2 regions of the Mycobacterium marseillense genome follow, and region 1 is predicted to be linked to the other one. Evidence: riboswitches for the same ligand, from Rfam matches in the RefSeq annotation. Region 1 holds a riboswitch; the other holds the start of a gene.
What was found. A riboswitch is a leader RNA that binds a small molecule or an ion and turns the genes downstream of it on or off. The one in region 1 is predicted to bind cobalamin.

Region 1 (6,043 bases):
CTGCACCCGGGGCAGGGTGAAGTATGTCGAGCGCAGCAGCACGCGTCGCAGGAGGAACAAGACGGTCGCGCCCACCGTCAGCCCCATCGCGAATCCGCCGGCCAGAAACGCGAGCAGTTGCATCAGCGGCCTCGGGCGGTTCAACATCAGCACCGTCATGCCGATCCGGAACGGTTCGAGGCTGACGGCAAGGGCCATCACACCGACGGTGAACAACATCGCGATAGGGCCGGTCAGGCGTCCAACCGGGCGAACTGTTGCCGTCGATACTGCTCGACGCAGGCCGCCCGTCGGATCTTGCCGCTCGTCGTGGTGGGAATCGATCCCGGTGCCACCAGCACCAGGTCGGCGACGGTGAGCCCGTGCGCGTTCGAAATCGCCGCGGTCACATCGTTCTTGACGGCGTCGAGGCGCTGCTGCCCGTCCCCGCCGGAATCGTCGCGCTCCTTCAGTTCGATGATGGTCACCAATTTCTCGGTCTCGTTCACCGGCACCGAGATCGCCGCGGCGCGGCCCCCGGTGATCGCCTGCACGGTCGACTCGATGTCCTCGGGATAGTGGTTGCGCCCGTAGACGATCAGCAGATCCTTCATCCTGCCCACGATGAACATCTCGCCGTCGCAGACGAAACCGAGGTCACCGGTGCGCAGCCACGGCCCCTCGGGGGTGCCGGGCGACGGGTTGGCCAGGGCGGCGCCGAAGGTGCGCTGCGTTTCCTCCGGCTTGTGCCAGTAGCCCGCGGCCACGTTGTCGCCGTGGACCCAGATTTCACCGACCGTCCCGTCCGGGCACTGCGTCGTGGTGTCGGGGTCCACGATTCGCACCGTCGGCGAGTGCGGCGTCCCGTAGCTCAGCAGCGGCGAGCCGCTCTGTGGTGAGCACGGCCGGGCGTTGCCCTCCGCCAGCTGCTCTGGCTCGAAGTGAACGACTTTCGGTGCGCCGGTCTGCGCGCGGCTGGCCACGTAGACGGTCGCCTCCGCCAGACCGTAGGAGGGCTGCATCATGTCTTCGCGAAAGTTGTACGGGGCGAACCGCTTACAGAACCGGTCGAGCGTTGCGGGATGGATTCGTTCGGCGCCGCTGACGATGCTGATGACATTGCCCAGGTCGAGTCCGGTCATGTCCGCATCCGACGTCTTGCGCACGGTCAGCTCGAAGGCGAAGTTCGGCGCGGCCGAGAAGACCGGGTCGGTTTGCGCCATCGCCTGGATCCACCGTGCGGGCCGCTGCAGGAACGCCACCGGGCTCGTCAGGACACCGGGGTAGCCGCCCAGGATCGGAGCGATGACGCCCTGCATCAGGCCCATGTCGTGATAGAAGGGCAGCCACGACACGCACCGGCTGTCGCGCGGGGCCACGCCATCGAAATCGGGGAAGTACGCGGCCATCAGCTGCTGGAAATTCACGTGAAGGTTGCGGTGCGAGACCATGACCCCGGCCGGAAGACGGGTCGAGCCGGACGTGTACTGCAGGTACGCGATGCTCGGGGCGTCGCTGACGCGGATGTTGGGCGGATTCGGATCGTCGAGGCTCAGGGAGTCGACCTCGACGATGGCCGGGGCTGCTCCGTCCGGGCGCCGCAGATAATCGCCGACGGCCGGCGCGGCCGTGGAGGTGGTGAGAACCACGGTCGGGTCGGTGTCGGATAGGACGGCACCGATCCGCTCGTCGTGGGTACCTGGCTGGGGAACCGAGAGCGGGACCGCAATCAGCCCGGCCTGTATCGCGCCGAGGAACGCCGCGATGTAGGGGAGGCCTTGGGGGGCAAGGATCACGGCCCGGTCCCCGCTGCCGGCGTGCCGCGTGACCTCGTGCGCAACATTCAGGGTCCGCCGATACAGCTGTGCCCACGTCAGCGATTCGGTAACGCCCGCCCAGTCCTGCTCGTAATCGGTATAGCGGAAGGCCAAATCGTCGGGCTGCAGACCGGCGCGTTCCCGCAGCAGGGAGACGACGGACGAATGTTGCATGCGGGCTAGGTTACCGCGTCGGCTCTTTCGCGTATGACGGTCGTGCGCGGCCCGAGGACCGCGAAGCCGCGGCGGGCCAAACTGCTTATGCGCCTTACGATGTCGACCCCGTCGGGTCGGCATCCCAGGTCCTCGGCATCATCGGCGTGCGGGGGCCATCGTCGAATTCGTCGACGACGAGCGCACTCAATCCGGCCGGCGCGGTGGCGGTCTTCGTGGGGATGGTTCCGGCGAAGCCCATCGGCGGCGCGGGCCGCTCCGACGCCGTCGTCGCCGGCTCGGGCTCGAGATCCATGTATTCGTAGCCGCGGCCGAGTTGGGTGGCCTTGGCCCGTTGCCGGCGCTTCTTCGTCGCGTCTTCCTCCGGCAGTGCCACCGCTTCGGCCTCGGCGATGTCCTGTGCCGCCGCCCGTCGCGCGCGGGCGCTGGTGCTCGCGGCTCTGCGCGCATCGGCGGCCAGGCCACCGACCATGTAGCCCAGGCCCTGCATCGCGGCGACCGGCGGTCCCGCCGGGGTGGGCGGCGGGGCGCCGGGCGCCGGCGGCGCGGGTGCCGCGGCGGGTGCGGAGGCCGGCGCCGGCGCGGGAGCCGGCGCCGGGGCCGGCGTAGGGGGCGGGGTGGGCGCGAGTGCCACGGGGACGAGTGCCGGTGCCGGGATCAACGGCACGATCGGGATGGCGTGCAGTCCGGCCAGACCCGTCAGGCCCGCCAAGCCTCCCACCAGGGTGGGGACGACCAACGGAACCACGGCGACGGTCAGCAGCGGCACGATGAGCGGGATCAGCACGATCATCTGCTCGAGCAGCGTCTTGATCAGCGCGATGGTGTCGGTGATGACCGTGCCGATCACTTCGATGGTGGTGAACAGGATGGTCCACGCGATCGTCGCGGGGTTACCCGAAGCGAAGGCCGCCGCGAGGTCCGCAGCGACGAAGCTGAACATTTGCGCCAAATAGCCGAAGTACGAACCGAAATCCATCGGATAGCCGAGGGCGAACGCGATGTTGAACGGGTTCAGGAAGCTCAACGGGTTACCGAGCGATGGCAGCCACGGGTCGAAGCCGGAAAACAGGGACTGGAAGAACGGGTTGTTCATCAGCTGGTCGATCAACGGCTGGATGTAGCGGTTGTAGAAGTCGACAAACCCGGTCTTCTCCAACCAGTCCATCCACTGGTCCTGCGTGTCCGGGGGATACGACGACGACTGCTCCGCCGTGGCCGCCAGCGTGGTTGCCTTCATCACCTCGGGAGCCGGCTCGGCCGGCGGCGCGGTGGCCACCGTCGCGGTCGCGACGCCCTCGTAGGTGCTCATCACGGTGGCCGCCTGAACCCACATCCGAGCGTAGTCCGCTTCGTTCACCGCGATCGGAATGGTGTTGATGCCAAAGAAATTCGTCGCCGTCAAAACGGCGTGGGTGGCGTGGTTGGCGGCCAACTCGGGCATCGTCGGCATGGCGGCGAGCGCGACGGTGTAGGCGGTGGCGGCGATGTCCTGCTGGGCGGCCATGGTCGCGCTGTCGGCGCTGGCCTGCGCCAGCCACGCCAGATAGGGGGCGTGCGCGGCCACGTACGCCGCGGCCGTCGGGCCGTCCCAGCTGCCGGCTTGCGCGGCGCCCAGCAGCGCGGCCAGCTCGTCGGCCGTTTCGGCATATTCCACGCTCAGCGAGCTCCACGTCGCGGCGGACGCCAGCAGTGGGCCGGGGCCCGGCCCACTGCTGAGCAGCGTTGAATGCACCTCCGGAGGGGAGGCCATCCAGATCGGGGCGGTCATCGCTGGCCGCCGGTGGTCGCGGCGAAACGCTGGCCGCGTGCATCGGTGTGACGAGGGTGGGCGCGGCAGCACGGCGCCGCGGTGGCGGCGGCGTTGGCGGCCGCCCATGCCGGACGAAACATGGACGTTGACAGCTCTCTCGGGGTACACCCGCCCCGGGTCGCAGTACGCGATGACGCGAGTGTCCTGGCTCTCGGATCGCTGCTCGCCTCGCCTTCCAGCTTTTCAGCCGTGGCCGTTGAGGTTCGCTCCCCGATGACAGTGGCGGGACCGCGCCGGATTCGCACCGGCTTCCTGCGTCGTCATCACCTTACGAGGTGACATTCTTGCATCCCCTCCGAGCAACTGTCGTCAAATTGTCCGAAGGCGGCCGGTGTCGGCGCGCGGGCGCCGTTCCAGGACCCGTAGTCCCAGCGATAACAGCAGCCGAACCTCGGGGTCGGCCAGCGAGGTCGACAGCAACTTCTCGATTCGCCGCACCCGGTAGCGAACCGTGTTGGGATGCACCCGCAGCGCGTGGGCGGCCGCGGCGATATCGCCGAAGGTGTCCAGGTAGGTCCGCAGCGTTTCCGCCAGCACCGGGTCGTCTTCACCCAGCCGCACGATCCGCGGATCGATCAGGCGCTCGTCGCTGCCCACCAGGGTCACGATTTCGTCGACCAGAACGGTGGTGCGCGCCTCGGCCAGCGACGTCACCTGTCCGAACGAAATGGGATGGCGCTCAGCGCTGTCCAACACCCGGTCCACCTCGACGCGGGCCGCGGCGACCCCGGCCAGGCCCGCGACCGGCGCCGCGATGGCCGCCCGCAGCTGCACCCCCAGCTCGGCGCGCATGGCGCCGATGGTGCCGCGGGCCCAGGAGGCGACCGACCGGTTCTGGGCCTGGTGCTGAGCCTGGGGAAGCAGCACATACGTTCGTGAACCGTTCGAAGCCACCTGGGCATCGCGCCGGAAAGCGCTGGCGCTCAGCGCAATAATGCCGGCGAGCCGGGCGTGGCCGGCCGAAGTGTCGGCGATGTCCCACCCGATCAGGGCCGCGCTGGTGTCGATGGCCAGACCGAGCTCGCGGGCGATGGCGGTCGTGTCGGCGGGCTCGTCCGCCAGGCCCAGCAGTTGCTGGACCCGCCGGGCATGGGTGGACGGCCGGGCCGATAGCCGCCACATGATGCGGGCGGCCAGCACTGCGGCGCCGCGCAACATCTCCTCCGCGTCGTCGGCCAGCGGCTGTGAGCCCTGCTGCACCCAAATGGTTCCGACGAATTCGCGCGGACGTCGGGCCTCGGTCGCGGGTTGGTGGATCCCGATGGCCAGCCGCGGACGCAGCCCTAGCTCCGGTCGCTCGTCGACACGGACCACCTCGATGCCCGAACGCAGCGCATCGAATATGCCCCATTGGCCGATCCACTCGAGATGCTCGGGCGGGCCGGCCCTGCCCAGGATGGACAGGCGGCGCAACTCGTCGGCTTCGTCGTTAGAGGCCGAATAGGCCAAGACATGCGATTGCACGTCCTCGATGCTGACCATGCCGTGGATGCGCTCGGCGAGCGACTGTGCCAGGCCGAACAAGTCGGTGCCCGAGTCGTCCATCGCATCGGTGCGGTCGCGGTGGTGTGCGAGGACGTGATTGACCAACTGGTAGAGGCGTTCCCACCGGGCGCGCGGATCGACGGCCACCACGGCCGAGCCCGCCGCGACGGCCGTGTCCACCAGTGCGGCGGAGGGCCCTTTGACGAAGATGGCCACCGGCACGCGCTCGCGCGCCTGCCTACCCATCCATCGGATCGCCTCGTCGTCGGCGACGCCCAGCAGGAAGAAGACGTCCGCGGAGCCCGCCGCGGCCGCCAGTCCCAGGCGCACGTCGTCGGAGTCGATCAGCGCGGCCGAGCCCACCGGGAGGTCCAGCCCCCGCGGCGCGTCGGCCAGGCTGACGAGGGTCGCGTCCAGCGCGAGTAACAGCTGACCCAGCCCCACACCGGCCATGTTGTCCGATTTTACTATGACTCCAGCGATGTCTTGTCCGATTGGCTAACTTCCCCCAGGGTCGCCGCGAGGACTCTGGCGTTATGGACGCCATCACCCAGGTTCCGATGCCGGCCAACGAGCCGGTCCACGACTACGCACCGCACTCCCCGGAACGCACCCGGCTGCGCGCCGAACTGGCCGCGCTGGCCGATCACCCGATCGACCTCCCGCACGTCATCGGCGGCGACCACCGGATGGGCGAGGGCGAGCGCATCGACGTCGTCCAGCCGCACCGGCGCGCCGCCAAGCTGGGCACGCTGACCAACGCCGTGCACGCGGA
Region 2 (6,043 bases), 2.4 Mb from region 1:
ATCGACACGAAGAAACCCCGTGGACCCGGGTCGAACCCGCGTGCCACCCGCCGTTCGGCGGCCTCGATCTCGGTCCGCAGCGCGCCGAGGTGTGTGTCTTCTTTTTTCATCGTGCACATCCCAGGGGTTGGGCCGGACCGGCGGGCGGCCCGACGGCGGGCATGCCCAGGCCGGTGCCGCGCGGGCGCCGCCCGGCGGCGTGCGCGTCACCCGCCCGGGTACGGCGATGGGTCAGGAGGCCCGCGTCGGCGATGAGGTGGTGGGGCGCGGCCCCGGTGATCACCGTGGTGATGATGTCGCCGGGGCGCGGACGGGTGTCGGCGGATTCTTGGGCCGCTTCCCCGACGGCAAAGTGAACCAGCCGGCCGTCGCGGGCCCGCCCGCTCATCCGCGCGGTGGCGGTGTCCTTGCGCCCTTCACCGGTGGCGACGAGCAATTCGACGGTCTGCCCGACCAGGGCCTGGTTGCCCTGCAGCGAGATCTCCTCCTGCAGCGCGACGAGCCGCTCATAACGTTCCTGCACAACGGCTTTCGGTATCTGGCCGTCGAGGTCGGCGGCGGGGGTCCCGGGTCGCTTGGAATACTGGAACGTGAAGGCCGCCGAGAACCGGGCCCGGCGCACGACGTCCAGCGTGGCGGCGAAGTCCTCCTCGGTCTCACCGGGGAATCCGACGATCAGATCGGTGGTGATGGCGGCGTGCGGCATCGCGGCCCGGACACGGTCAATGATGCCGAGGTAGCGCTCGGCGCGGTACGAGCGCCGCATCGCGCGCAGCACCCGGTCGGATCCGGATTGCAGCGGCATGTGCAGGGCGGGACACACATTCGGCGTCTGGGCCATGGCCTCGATGACGTCGTCGGTGAATTCGGCCGGGTGCGGCGAGGTGAACCGCACCCGCTCCAGCCCGTCGATGTCGCCGCAGGCGCGCAGCAGGCGGGCGAACGCGCCGCGGTCCCGGGGCAGCGCGGGGTCGGCGAAGGACACCCCGTAGGCGTTGACGTTCTGGCCCAGCAGCGTGACCTCGAGCACACCGTCGTCCACCAGCGAGGCGACCTCGGCCAGGATGTCGTCGGGGCTGCGGTCGACCTCTTTGCCGCGCAGCGACGGCACGATGCAGAACGTGCAGCTGTTGTTGCACCCGACTGAGATGGAAACCCAAGCGGCGTAAGCGGATTCGCGCGCACTGGGCAGCGACGACGGAAACTCCTGCAGCGCCTCGGCGATCTCGACCTGGGCGACCTTGTTGTGCCGGGCGCGCTCGAGCAGCGTGGGCAGCGACCCGATGTTGTGGGTGCCGAAGATGACGTCGACCCACGGCGCCTTGCGCAGCAACGCGTCCCGGTCCTTTTGGGCCAGGCAGCCCCCGACCGCGATCTGCATCTCGGGATCTTCGCGCTTGCGCGGGGCCAGGTGGCTGAGGTTGCCGTACAGCTTGTTGTCGGCGTTCTCGCGCACGGCGCAGGTGTTGAACACCACCACGTCGGCGTCGGCGTCCTCGGCCGCCCGCTGGTATCCGGCCGCTTCCAGCAGGCCCGCCAGCCGCTCGGAATCGTGGACGTTCATCTGGCAGCCGTAGGTGCGGACCTGGTAGGTGCGCGCCGGTGCGGCGTCGCGCGCCACGGCCCCTCGCACCATCGAAGTCACGGGGCCATGGTACGGCGGGCGGCCGGTGCGGGAGAAACCGCACGTCACCGCCCTAGACCCGGCGGCGCTCCCGCTCGGCCGCCAGCTCGGCGAACACCACCTCACACGCCAGGTTCTGGCTGTAGCCGCGGCGCGCCAGCATCCCCACCAGCCGGCGCGTGACCCGAGTGTCATCGTCGTTCAGCGCCTCGCGGCGCAGCTTGGCCCGGACCAGCTCCTCGGCCCGGTCCCGCTCGGCATCGGTGTCGATGCCGGCCAGCGCGGTGGTGATCACCTCGTTGTCGACGCCCTTGGTGCGCAACTCGGCGGCCAAGGCGCGCTTGCTCTTTCCGGCGTGCACGTGACGGGACCGCACCCACTGCTGGGCGAAGTCGGTGTCGTCGACCAGACCGACGGAGGCCAACCGGTCGAGGACCCGCTCACTGACGTCGTCGGGATAGCCGCGTTTGGCCAGCCGGCCGTGCAATTCGGCCCGGGTGCGCGCTCTCGCGGTGAGCAGGCGCAGGCACAGCGCCCGCGCCTGCTCTTCGCGGGAGGGCTCAGAAGTCGACGGGGGCGGGCAGGACGCTGTCATCGGACAGGTCATCGGTCACGACCGCGCCAATGCCGAGCTTTTCCTTGATCTTCTTCTCGATCTCGTTGGCGATTTCGTCGTTTTCCTTGAGGAAGGTGCGGGCGTTCTCCTTGCCCTGGCCGAGCTGCTCGCCCTCATAGGTGAACCAGGAACCGGACTTGCGGATGAAGCCCTGCTCCACACCCATGTCGATCAGCGAGCCTTCCCGGCTGACCCCTTGGCCGTAGAGGATGTCGAACTCGGCTTGCTTGAAGGGCGGCGCCACCTTGTTCTTGACGATCTTGACGCGGGTGCGGTTACCGACCGCGTTGGTGCCGTCCTTGAGCGTCTCGATCCGGCGCACGTCCATGCGCACCGACGCGTAGAACTTCAGCGCCTTTCCACCCGTGGTGGTTTCGGGGCTGCCGAACATCACCCCGATCTTCTCGCGCAGCTGGTTGATGAAGATCGCCGTGGTGCCCGAATTGTTCAGCGCGCCAGTCATTTTCCGCAGCGCCTGGCTCATCAGCCGGGCCTGCAGGCCGACGTGGCTGTCGCCCATCTCGCCTTCGAGTTCGGCGCGCGGCACCAGCGCGGCCACCGAGTCGATGACCAGGATGTCCAGGGCGCCGGAGCGGATCAGCATGTCGGCGATCTCGAGGGCCTGCTCCCCCGTGTCGGGCTGGCTGACCAGCAGGGAATCGGTGTCCACGCCGAGCTTCTTGGCGTACTCCGGATCCAGGGCGTGCTCGGCGTCGATGAAGGCCGCGACGCCGCCGGCGGCCTGGGCGTTGGCCACCGCGTGCAGCGCGACGGTGGTCTTACCCGAGGATTCCGGGCCGTAGATCTCCACGACCCGGCCGCGGGGCAGCCCGCCGATGCCCAGGGCCACGTCCAGTGCGATGGATCCGGTCGGGATGATCGAGATCGGCTGACGCGTCTCGTCGCCGAGACGCATCACCGAGCCTTTGCCGTAGCTCTTTTCGATCTGGGCCATCGCCAGTTCGAGAGCCTTCTCGCGATCGGGGGCTTGCGCCATGGTGCCTCTCCTATAGTCGGTGTTCGTCTGACCGGTATCGGTCGGTTGGCGGTGACACTAGAGAGGGCCACCGACAAGTTGACTGGCCGAACGCTCCCCACACTAGCCGAACAGATGTTCGATTCAAGTTCGACACGCCGTTCGCCGCCCTCGCGTGTGGCAACATCGGCTATCCGACAGGCGTCGACGGGCGCTCCCACCGGGAAGCCCGAGGAAACCGGTGTGAATCCGGTGCGGTCCCGCCACTGTGATCGGGCACATCCCGGCCCGAGAGCCAGACCCTCGCCGTTCGATGCGCCTCACCCACGACCGGAGACCACGACCGGAGACCACGACCGGAGACCACGACCGGATCCACGACCGGGGCGGATTTCCCCAAGAGGCGGACGCGACGCGATGGACATCTCCACCGAGCTGGCCGAAACAGCTTCCTACGGGGGCTTTTTCGCTCTGACCGTCGGGGGTGACGCGGCGGGATGGCATCCGGTCGCGCACTCCTACGCCGACGGCTGCGCCGACCTGATCGACGCCACCGCCCGGCGCTACCGCACGACCGACCTGCGGATCGCCGCCTCGCTGGTTCATCTCGGCCACGCCACGCGGCTGTGGTCGCCGGTGCTCGCGTGCGCGATCGGCCACGGTGTCCTGCCCGACCTCGACGACCTGCACCGCGCCGACGACGGCGCACAGCTGCGGCTGCCCAGGCCCGTCGGGGTGCCCGCCGATTCGCCGGGCGCGCTGTACCGCGTCGTGGTGAGCGAGCACATGCGTCCGCTCGCCGCCGGCCTGCGGCTCAAGCTGGCGCCCGCGCTGCTCGCGGGCAACATCGCCTCCGCGCTGGTGGGCGCCGCGCGGGCGTTGCTGACGGCGCGGCCCGATATTCGGCGCGCGATCGTCGAGACGACCCGGGACCTGCTGGACACCGGCGTGCTGGCCGGATCCGGGGTGATCACCGACCCGCGCCTGGGCTTCCGGCGCAACAGCTGTTGCCTGTTCTATCGCCTACCCGGGGGCTCGCTGTGCGGCGACTGCGTGCTGCACGGGACGCGGCGGTAGGGCCCGGCGCCGTTTGGTGCGGCTGCCCCGGGGTATTTGGCCACCATGTCCTCACCTGCAGCGCAATCTCTGCGCGCCCTCGCCCTGGTCTGCTCGTTGAAGAAGAGTCCGGCGCCGTCGAGCAGCGAGCTGATCGCCAACCAGCTGCTCGATCAGCTGCGCGGCGCGGGCGTCGAGGGCGAGACCGTGCGGTGCGTGGACCTGGCGCTGCTGCCGGGCGTCGAGGCCGACATGGGTCCGGGCGACGAGTGGCCGGCGCTGCTGACCAAGGTCAAGGCCGCGGACATCGTCATCGTGTCGACGCCGACCTGGGTCGGGCACATGTCCAGCGTCGCGCAGCGCGTCCTGGAGCGCCTCGACGCCGAATTGTCCGACACCGACGACGCGGGACGGCCGGCGATGGTGGGCAAGGTGGCCCTGGCCGCGGTCGTCGGCAACGAGGACGGCGCGCACAAGATCGTGGCCGACCTCTTTCAGGCGCTCAACGACATCGGGTTCTCGATCGCCGCGCAGGGCTGCACCTACTGGAACGGCGAGGCCATGCAGGGCACGGACTACACCGACCTCGACGACGTCCCGGATCCGGTCGCGTCGGCCACCGCCAACGCGGTCCGCAACGCCGTGCACCTGGCCACCGTGCTGCGCCAAAACCCTTACCCGGCCTACGAATAACACGCGAATAATGCGCGGGAATCACCACTGCTCGTGGGGCACGTCGAAGTCGACGCACAGCGCCCGCCAGACGTCGCGGGGCTCCATGCCCGCCTCGATGGCCTGGGCGGCCGTGCGTCCGTCGAAACCGGTCAGCACGTGATCGACCAAGACCGATGACCCGTAGGTGGTCCCGAAGCGCAGGACCACCCGCTCGTGAAACTCCGTTAGCCGCACGCCAGTGAACATACCCAGCGGGCATGGATCGGACACCCGGGCGCGCTACCGCCAGCTGGCCGGTAAATCGATGATGTGATTTGGGCAGTCCTCCTGGGCCGCCAGAGACATGACGTCGCGGGCGTGCTGCGCCGACATCGAGGCGCGCAACCGCATGAAGGCGTATTCGGCCGGCGCGAGTCCCTGTTCCGCGGCGGCCGGGTCGTCCATCAACTGGCACGCCTGCTGCTCCTCGGGGCTGTCGGCGCGCGCGACGCCGGCCCCGAAGACCCAGCCCGCCAGCAGGGTGCCGGCCGCGATCATCCTCATTGCGCGCCTCCCGCCGAAACGTAAGACGGTGCGGCGCATCATCCGGCCACCGCCAGCGCATCGCGGCACACCGCGACCGGATCGGCGACGTCGGCGATGCCGGCGGCGGCCCGCTGCGCCGCGGCCCGGTAGCTCGGCGATGCCAGCACCTCGTTGACCGCGGCCGCCAGCGCGTCGGGGCTCAGCGGCCGGACCAGCCGCGCGCTGCCCTGGCGGACGATTCGGTTGGCGATCTCCCACTGGTCGCCGCCGCCGGGCACCGCGACCAGCGGCACGCCGGCCAGCAGCGTCTTGGCCACCATGCCGTGCCCGCCGCCGCAGATCACCACGTCGGCGTGCGTCAACAACTCGGCCTGGCTGCCCAATCCGACCACCGCCCACGGCGGCACCGTCAGCTCCGCCCCACCCAGCCGCGAAACCACCACCCGCGCGCCCTCCGGCAGCGTGGCCCCCGGTATCAGGCCGGCCAGCGCCACCTCGGCCAGGCCTTCGGTGCCGGTCAACGCGGTCGACGGCGCGACCACCACCACGGGCCCGGACCCCGCGGGGATGT

Region 2: it holds a riboswitch for cobalamin, as region 1 does, so the genes downstream of both, G6N26_RS09135 ((2Fe-2S)-binding protein) here and G6N26_RS23930 (PPE family protein) in region 1, are expected to answer to the same signal.

Annotation. Positions count from the first base shown of each region.
Region 1 covers NZ_AP022584.1:5,106,479-5,112,521, forward strand. Annotated here, with positions in the region: gene G6N26_RS23920 (GAP family protein) at 1-219, opposite strand, end outside; gene fadD21 (fatty-acid--AMP ligase FAAL21/FadD21) at 234-1,970, opposite strand; gene G6N26_RS23930 (PPE family protein) at 2,065-3,741, opposite strand; cobalamin riboswitch at 3,901-4,082, opposite strand; gene G6N26_RS23935 (PucR family transcriptional regulator) at 4,093-5,721, opposite strand; gene pruA (L-glutamate gamma-semialdehyde dehydrogenase) at 5,805-6,043, shown strand, end outside.
Region 2 covers NZ_AP022584.1:2,062,256-2,068,298, forward strand. Annotated here, with positions in the region: gene G6N26_RS09115 (Rv2732c family membrane protein) at 1-110, opposite strand, end outside; gene miaB (tRNA (N6-isopentenyl adenosine(37)-C2)-methylthiotransferase MiaB) at 107-1,636, opposite strand; gene recX (recombination regulator RecX) at 1,698-2,219, opposite strand; gene recA (recombinase RecA) at 2,185-3,237, opposite strand; cobalamin riboswitch at 3,409-3,541, shown strand; gene G6N26_RS09135 ((2Fe-2S)-binding protein) at 3,634-4,293, shown strand; gene G6N26_RS09140 (flavodoxin family protein) at 4,339-4,965, shown strand; gene G6N26_RS09145 (DUF3046 domain-containing protein) at 4,987-5,181, opposite strand; gene G6N26_RS09150 (hypothetical protein) at 5,227-5,490, opposite strand; gene G6N26_RS09155 (glycosyltransferase) at 5,529-6,043, opposite strand, start outside.